DNA from 2 places in the Streptococcus sp. SP8 genome. Region 1 is predicted to be linked to the other one. Evidence: predicted binding sites of a transcription regulator. Region 1 holds the regulator's gene; the other holds the start of a gene.

The links. The regulator Rex, encoded in region 1, represses fermentation and respiration genes when NADH is low (regulators of the CRP and FNR family bind a similar motif). The targets are predictions, from matches to a motif close to TTGTGAANTANTTCACAA.
Region 2: a site for Rex is predicted at 1,554-1,571, ahead of PCY11_RS04620 (zinc-dependent alcohol dehydrogenase family protein). Genes of this name have one in related genera too.

What each region holds. Positions count from the first base shown of each region.
Region 1 covers NZ_JAQFJL010000001.1:186,948-190,896, forward strand. Annotated here, with positions in the region: gene PCY11_RS00875 (ribose-phosphate diphosphokinase) at 1-188, shown strand, start outside; gene PCY11_RS00880 (cysteine desulfurase family protein) at 198-1,310, shown strand; gene PCY11_RS00885 (DUF1831 domain-containing protein) at 1,320-1,667, shown strand; gene PCY11_RS00890 (DUF4649 family protein) at 1,669-1,884, shown strand; gene PCY11_RS00895 (redox-sensing transcriptional repressor Rex) at 2,015-2,662, shown strand; gene radC (DNA repair protein RadC) at 2,715-3,398, opposite strand; gene PCY11_RS00905 (porphobilinogen deaminase) at 3,453-3,731, opposite strand; gene PCY11_RS00910 (class A sortase) at 3,901-3,949, opposite strand, start outside.
Region 2 covers NZ_JAQFJL010000003.1:47,924-51,872, forward strand. Annotated here, with positions in the region: gene adhE (bifunctional acetaldehyde-CoA/alcohol dehydrogenase) at 1-10, shown strand, start outside; gene PCY11_RS04605 (hypothetical protein) at 262-819, shown strand; gene PCY11_RS04610 (hypothetical protein) at 833-1,138, shown strand; gene PCY11_RS04615 (hypothetical protein) at 1,138-1,461, shown strand; gene PCY11_RS04620 (zinc-dependent alcohol dehydrogenase family protein) at 1,622-2,674, shown strand; gene PCY11_RS04625 (ABC transporter permease) at 2,833-3,219, shown strand; gene PCY11_RS04630 (N-acetylmannosamine-6-phosphate 2-epimerase) at 3,390-3,949, shown strand, end outside.

The sequences.
Region 1 (3,949 bases):
AAGGAGCTGTTGAATTATTAGACCAAGCTCCGATCAAAGAAATCTTAGTAACCGATTCTGTTGCTCCAAATGGACCAACACCAAAAAATATTAACTATCTGACAGCTAGCGAACTGATCGCTGAAGCTATTGTTCGCATTCAAGAAAGAAAACCTGTTAGTCCTCTATTTGCCTACCACAAGAAATAAGGTCTTAATGTGATATATTTTGATAATGCCGCAACAACTCCCCTTCTACCTGAAGTCATTGATAAAATGTCTGAAACTATGAAGACCACTTTTGGAAATCCATCGAGCCTTCATGCTCATGGACGGATGGCTAGTAAACTTCTCCGGGAATCTCGCGAGCAGATTGCTCAGTCTCTCCATACTCTTCCAAATCGTATTTTCTTCACTTCAGGTGGATCAGAAAGTAATAATACCGTTATAAAAGGCTACTGCTTGAAACACCAAGCAGATGGCAAACACATCATTACGACCGCTTTGGAACACCATGCGGTTCTAGAACCCATCGAATATCTTGTAGAACGTTTCGGTTTTGAAGTTACGATCGTCCAACCAAGAGTTGGACGCATTCTGGCTAGTGATATCAAGGCCGCTCTTAGACCGGATACTATTCTTGTCTCTACCATGTTTGCCAATAACGAGACTGGCGATCTTCTACCGATTAAAGAAATCGGAGAACTCTTAAAAGATCATCCAGCTGCCTTTCACGTTGATGCTGTCCAAGCAATCGGAAAGGTCCCTGTCTATCCCGAAGAGTTGGGAATTGATTTTCTCAGTGCTTCTGCCCACAAATTCCATGGACCAAAGGGAGTTGGTTTCCTTTATGCAGCTGTCCCAGACTTTGATAATCTCATCCATGGTGGGGATCAGGAAAGTAAGATGAGAGCCAGCACGGAAAATCTCATTTCTATTGTCGGGATGGCAACTGCGCTTCAGCAAGCTACACTTCATCAAGAAGAAAATTTCAACCAGGTTCAAAAACTTGGCCAGGAACTAGTCAATGGTTTAGCAGCCTACGACTACTACGTAAATGCGAATGACGATCATCTTCCATTTGTTTGGAACCTTGGCTTTCCGGGTGTCCAAAATGATGTATTATTGATGCGACTCGATCTTGCTGGAATTTCTGTCTCTACAGGTTCTGCTTGTACCGCCGGTACAGTTCAACCCAGCCATGTCCTTGAGGCGCTCTATGGAAAAGATAGCTCACGCCTAAAAGAATCCCTTCGAATTAGTTTTTCAGAACTCAATACCGTAGAGGAGGTTCAAGACTTCCTCTCAAAACTTAAAGAAATTTTATCATAGGAGAACAATATGGCTTTTGAAACAAGTGTTTCATTGAAAGACTGCAAATATACCTATAGTCTACACCCAAATGTTAAAAAATATACCTTACGTGACAATACATTTGCTGTTACAAAAGTTGGAAATTACGAGTTAAATCGTTTGCTCGAAGCTGTTCCAAATAGCGGTGAAGGCTTCTTGCTTAAAATTATCTTCAACAAAGACCTCACAGGTTTTAAAATCAATATTACAGATAAGTCTGGACTTCGTCTGGTGAATATCTTTAAAAATCCAGAAAATGACATTATCCAACAAAAATTTTATTTCCTAATGGATAGTCTTGTCGAAAGAGAAATTTTCAACAAAACAGAGGTCTAATATGGTAACCCTAACTTATATCGACGCTTACCAAGTAGAACGAATGACTACTTATCCCGACCTTGCAGCCTGCATCCTAGCATTTTCAGGCTGTGTAACCCTGCCTGACTCTTACTCAATTGTTTCCATTGAATACAAGGGTGAAAAACTCCCCTATAAGGGGAGAGTCGATGGGCTCTATGCTTTTTTGAAAAAGGTAGAGCAAGCTGAAAACTAAGCTGATGGTGATGGAACTCTCCCATCACCATCAGCTTTTTCTTTAGACAAAAATATTTTTGAAAAACCGTTCAAGATAGTTGATTTTTTCACAATCTTCCTATACAATAAGAGGGAAAGGTTGTGATATTGTGAAACATGATAAAAATACTCCAATTCCACGCGCAACAGCAAAACGCTTATCGCTCTACTACCGCATTTTTAAACGCTTTAACTCTGAAAAAATAGAGCGCGCCAATTCCAAGCAAATTGCGGATGCAATTGGGATTGACTCTGCTACTGTTCGCAGAGATTTTTCTTATTTTGGTGAATTGGGAAGACGTGGATTTGGTTATGATGTAAAAAAACTGATGAACTTCTTTGCAGATCTTTTAAATGACAATGCTATTACTAATGTCGCTATTGTTGGGATCGGAAATATGGGAAGCGCCCTTCTTAATTACCGTTTCCATGAGCGAAATAAAATGAAAATTGTCATGGCTTTTGATGTAGATGATCATGAACTGATTAATACCAAAAGTAAGGATGGGATCCCCATTTATGGGATTTCTACGATCAAAGAGAATCTCAAAAAAGAAGGCATTCAAACAGCCATTCTAACTGTTCCAAGTGTTAAGGCTCAAGAAGTTGCTAGTCTTTTAGTAGATGCTGGTGTCAAAGGAATTCTAAGCTTTTCTCCAGTCCATCTGACAGTTCCTAAAGAGGTTGTTGTCCAATATGTCGATCTTACTAGTGAATTGCAAACACTTCTTTATTTTATGCGTAAAAACGAAGAATAAAGACTTATACTTCAACAACAAAAAGGTTGGAACAAGAAGGTTCCAACCTTTTTTATACCAAATAATCCGTTTCTTCTCGATAACTATAGTAGTTTTCTTCGGATACAATCAAATGATCCAATAGGGTCAACCCCATTACTTCACAGGCCTCTAAGACTCGCTGAGTGACTTCATCATCATTTTTACTGGGGAACACAGCACCAGATGGATGATTGTGAGCCAAGATGATGGAGGTTGCCATGTGTTTTAGGGCATAATGCAGGATTTCACGTGGCTCCGCAATACTTCTATTCACGGTTCCAATAAAAATGGTCTGTTGATGAATAATTTCATTCTGCGTATTTAAATAGAGGGCAACTAGGTGCTCCTGTTTCTTATGGCCGATTTCCTGTTGTATTTTATGGGCCAATTTCTGGCTGCTCATGATCTGTTCAGAACTCATTAATTCATCTTTATGAATCCTTCGTCCAAACTCAATCACAGCCTGAAGTTCGATGGCCTTCACCCGGCCAATGCCAGATATTTCCTGTAGCTCCTCTAGGGTTAATTGACTTAACTCCTTTAAACTATTAACCGAACTCAAGAGACCTTGTGCAATCTCATAAACGCTTTTTTGCTTATTGCCTGTCCGTAAGAGAATGGATAACAATTCTTGATGACTCAGCTTATCTACCCCTTCAGAAACCAAACGTTCTCTAGGAAGCAAAGATGGTTCAATAAATGATATGTCGTACATAATTTCCTCCTCACTTATTAATTCGTAATAAATTGAGAAAATAACGACCTTTCATTATTTACAGGCGATTTCTTGCTTCAAATCATCTAACACTAAGGCTTCATCTTTATTAAAGCGGATCTGATAACCTGTTTGAACTTGTTCAAGCTCCTTTAAAAACTGTTGAATTTCACAGCGGATCAAGTACTCCTGACTCTGAGGAATGGCTTCTAAGGTTTGGTAGACTTGCTCTACTTCGTAGATTCCTTTCGTAATTAATCCATTTCGTGGAAAATCATTTATTAAGAGATTATAGAAATGATGCAAGTGATGATAAATTCGCTCTTTTGTCACTATTCTACCTCCTTATCATACTCTTTCTCCTCTATTATATACTGATTTTCCCTCAATATTATGACAAGTTCCTTACATTATATTACCAATCTCTTACAATTTTACAAGAATTTCTCCTATCTTCCTACATAGAAAAAGCCCAGACATCTCTGTCTCGGGCTTTATTTTCTTAGAGTTGCATTTGATTATAAGACTTGCTGAATGAATCCAGGATGTCC
Region 2 (3,949 bases), on a different contig from region 1:
TCGTAAATAAGACGCCAAGGAACAACTGATGTTTATCAGCTACCCCCACTCGAAAGAGCGGGGGATTTTTGCTATTTGGGTCCAAAACTCGTTTTTTCATAAAAAATTAGACTTTTTTTCAGAAATTGTGTTATTTTTATAGCATTCCGAGCTATTTTATGTTACCCTATAGTGTGTGAATCTGCCTGTAGCTGAAGGGTTATGGTCCTTTTTCAGTTATAGGAAACGAAAAAATAAATCCAAGAAAGGAGGCCATCTCAAATGGAGTTAGAAGGTGACGTGCAAGGAAGACAAGATCAGGCACAGAAAATTATTGAAATGCCCCAACGAGATCGGGAAACTTCCACTTCAGAAAATCAGCCATCATCTGCTTCAGTGGTCTCCATGTATGGGCAGGAAAAGCCAAGCATTTCTAGCCTCCATCAGCAACTGGCAGGCGCATCTGGAACCCAGACCATTCAATTGCGGGAGGAATTGGTGCTGGCGGTAGCGCAGAATGCTTCAGCGCAAGCAACTGTCTTTGAGGCAGAAATCAAGGATAAGCTTGAAGAGGCTAAGGAGACAGTTTCTCATAAGGTCGCTGAGGTGTCTCAAATGGCCCACAGCATGGCCCAATTTTTAACAGACGCAGAAGTGGAGCAACTATTAGGAGAGTTCTCCATGGATACTTGTTGGGACCAAGCGGTAGAGGCGGAGAACCTCGCCCAAGCAAAGGCCTACTCTACTCGCTTGTCAGATTTGGCAGGTCAGCTGGAGGCTGCTTCAGCTCAATTGGTGGACTTGGACAAGGGACAAGCGACGGCCTTTGATTTTTCATAAGTAGGAGAAAAAGATGTTAGAGATCCTGGGAGAGGACAGAGAACGAATTGAGGAGCTCCATCGAGAGATTAAAAAGGAGCAAGAGCGGATTGCGATCAGAAGTTTGATTGCAACGCAAAAAGCCTTGATGATGTTGGAAGGGATGAGTTTGCAGGTAACCTTGGGCGGTCAATCTGAAAAGATGCGCTCTTTTGCTACAACGACCCTAGTTAGTGATTTGAAAGATGGATTTACAGGAGGAGCAGCGGACGCGGTAGAAACAGCACTGAAATCAGTGAAGAAACCGATTTTATTGAGTCCGATTAAAGGAGGTATGTGATGTACCATTCAGGAAATAGTGAATTAGAACAACTAGAAGATCGACATTACCGCTTCAATCAAAAGCTTAGCGAGTTGGAGTGGGATTATGCGGATATGCGTATGGATGTCCGCCAACATACAGAAAATTTAGTGGACTGGCTGAGTGCCCTTCATTTTCAAGCGCCAAGTGCGGAGGCCCAAAGTGGCTTGGAGCGTTTATTTGCCTTGCAAGAAGAGTTTGAGGCAGAACTCAAGCGCTATGAAGAGCGTTTAGAAGAAGAGCGTGAGCGCGAGCAGCAAGAGTACTATAAGCAGCGTCAACAATTAGAACAAGGTGATTGAAACATTCCTCTGGTAGAGATAAGAGGAATGTTTTTGTTTGCTCAAAAACTTTTAAAAATGTGCTCATAAATTCTTGCAAGCGCTTACTTAGTATGTTATAATATTCACAAAGAAACGAAAATAAAATGGTTTTATCAAACCAACAAAAAAGGAGTCGCTTATGAAAGCTGCAACTTATGTATCTGCAGGCAATCTGCAACTGATTGACCAACCAAAACCAGTGATCAAAAATCCAACGGATGCCATTGTGCGTGTCTTGAAGACAACCATCTGTGGGACAGACCTTCACATCCTAGGAGGAGATGTTCCGGCTTGTAAAGAAGGCACGATTTTAGGCCACGAAGGAATCGGGATCGTCGAAGAAGTCGGCGATGCAGTGAATAACTTCAAGGTGGGCGACAAGGTTATCATCTCTTGTGTCACAGCTTGTAATACCTGCTACTACTGTAAACGTAGTTTGCCTTCTCACTGTGAAGATGGTGGTTGGATTTTGGGTCACTTGATCAACGGAACCCAAGCAGAGTATGTCCACATTCCACATGCGGATGGTAGCCTTTATCATGCGCCTGAAACGGTGGATGACGAAGCCTTGGTTATGCTCTCAGATATTCTCCCAACCTCTTATGAAATTGGGGTGCTTCCATCTCATGTAAAACCAGGTGATAATGTCTGTATCGTTGGAGCTGGTCCGATCGGTCTTGCAGCTCTCTTGACTGTGCAGTTCTTCTCACCAGCTACGATTATCATGGTGGACTTGTCTGAATCTCGTCTTGAAGCAGCTAAGAAATTTGGAGCAACTCACACCATCTGCTCCAGCGATATCGCTGAAATCAAGGCCTTTATCAATGAAGTGACCGAAGGCCGCGGTGTCGATATCTCCATGGAATGTGTGGGCTATCCTGCTACTTTTGATGTCTGCCAAAACGTCATCTCTGTCGGTGGACACATCGCCAATGTCGGTGTCCACGGAAAACCGGTTAGCTTCAATTTGGACGAATTGTGGATCAAGAACATTACCCTCAACACCGGTCTTGTCAATGCCAATACCACTGAAATGTTGCTCAATGTCTTGAAATCAGGCAAGATCGATGCGACTAAGCTCATCACCCACCACTTCAAACTCTCAGAAGTCGAAAAGGCCTATGATGTCTTTAAACATGCGGGTGAAAACCATGCTCTCAAGGTGATTATCGAAAATGATATCAGTGAATGAAGTGGCAACTAATATTTGTTCATAGTTTTTTTAGACGGACCAGAGATATTCTGGTCCTATTTTCAACCCCAAAAAGCCAATGATTCCTTGCAAAATAAATTTGTTGTCTTATAATAGAAGTACAGAAAACGATTACATAAAGAGAAAGGTGTGATCTTATGAAACGGTTTTGTTATCATCGTGAATTCTGGATGGACTTCCATTTCTGGATCTTGGTCTTGCTTTTAGCGGCTGTAGCTTTGACGATGCGGGCTCCGCTTTCGGTAGCTAGCCTGGCTTATCTTGCTTTTGTCGGGATTTTGATCCTTCTTCAGGTCTTTCAACCGGCTGTATCGACACGTCAGTATCCAGAAGGTAGCTACCATTTCAATTGGACCTTTTATCGTGATACCCGACTGTATATCAATCTCTTTTTATTAGCAGGTCTCTTGGCAGGCCCAATGGCTTCATCGGATATGGTCTATTGGATTTTGCTTGGAGCCGTCGTCGGCTCTATCGGCTTTGTATTTGTCGTAAAGGAAAAAGCGACTCAAAAGATGGCCTAAGGAATCACCATGTCCTAGATCTCTGAAACTAGTTTCAGAGATCTTTTTATTTTCCCCTAAAATGTGAAACTATAATCCAATTGCACGATTAATATTGTAAGCGCTTTAAAAATAGATTATAATCAATTTACAAGTACTCGAGTTGCCTTATTATCAAAGGAGAAGGAGTTATGTCAAAGATTACAAAAGATGAACTGATTGAACAAATCAAAGACGGCATCATTGTTTCTTGTCAAGCCCTCCCTCATGAACCGCTCTATACAGAAGCAGGAGGAGTCATTCCTCTCTTGGTCAAAGCGGCTGAGCAGGGTGGAGCTGTCGGGATCCGAGCCAATAGTGTCCGGGATATCAAGGAAATAAAGGAAGTGACCAAGTTACCGATCATTGGGATTATCAAGCGTGACTATCCACCGGAAGAACCCTTTATCACGGCTACTATGAAAGAAGTCGATGAGTTGGCAGCTTTGGATATCGCGGTCATTGCGCTTGATTGTACAAAACGGCCGCGTCATGATGGGCTTTCGATTAGTGACTTTATCCATCAAGTCAAAGAGAAATATCCAGACCAACTCTTGATGGCTGATATCTCGACTCTGGAAGAAGGATTGACAGCTGTCGAAGCGGGAGTGGACTTTGTCGGAACGACCCTTTCGGGCTATACGGACTACAGTCCAAAGGTTGATGGTCCAGATTTTGAACTGATCCATCGTCTCTGCCAAGCAGGAGTAGA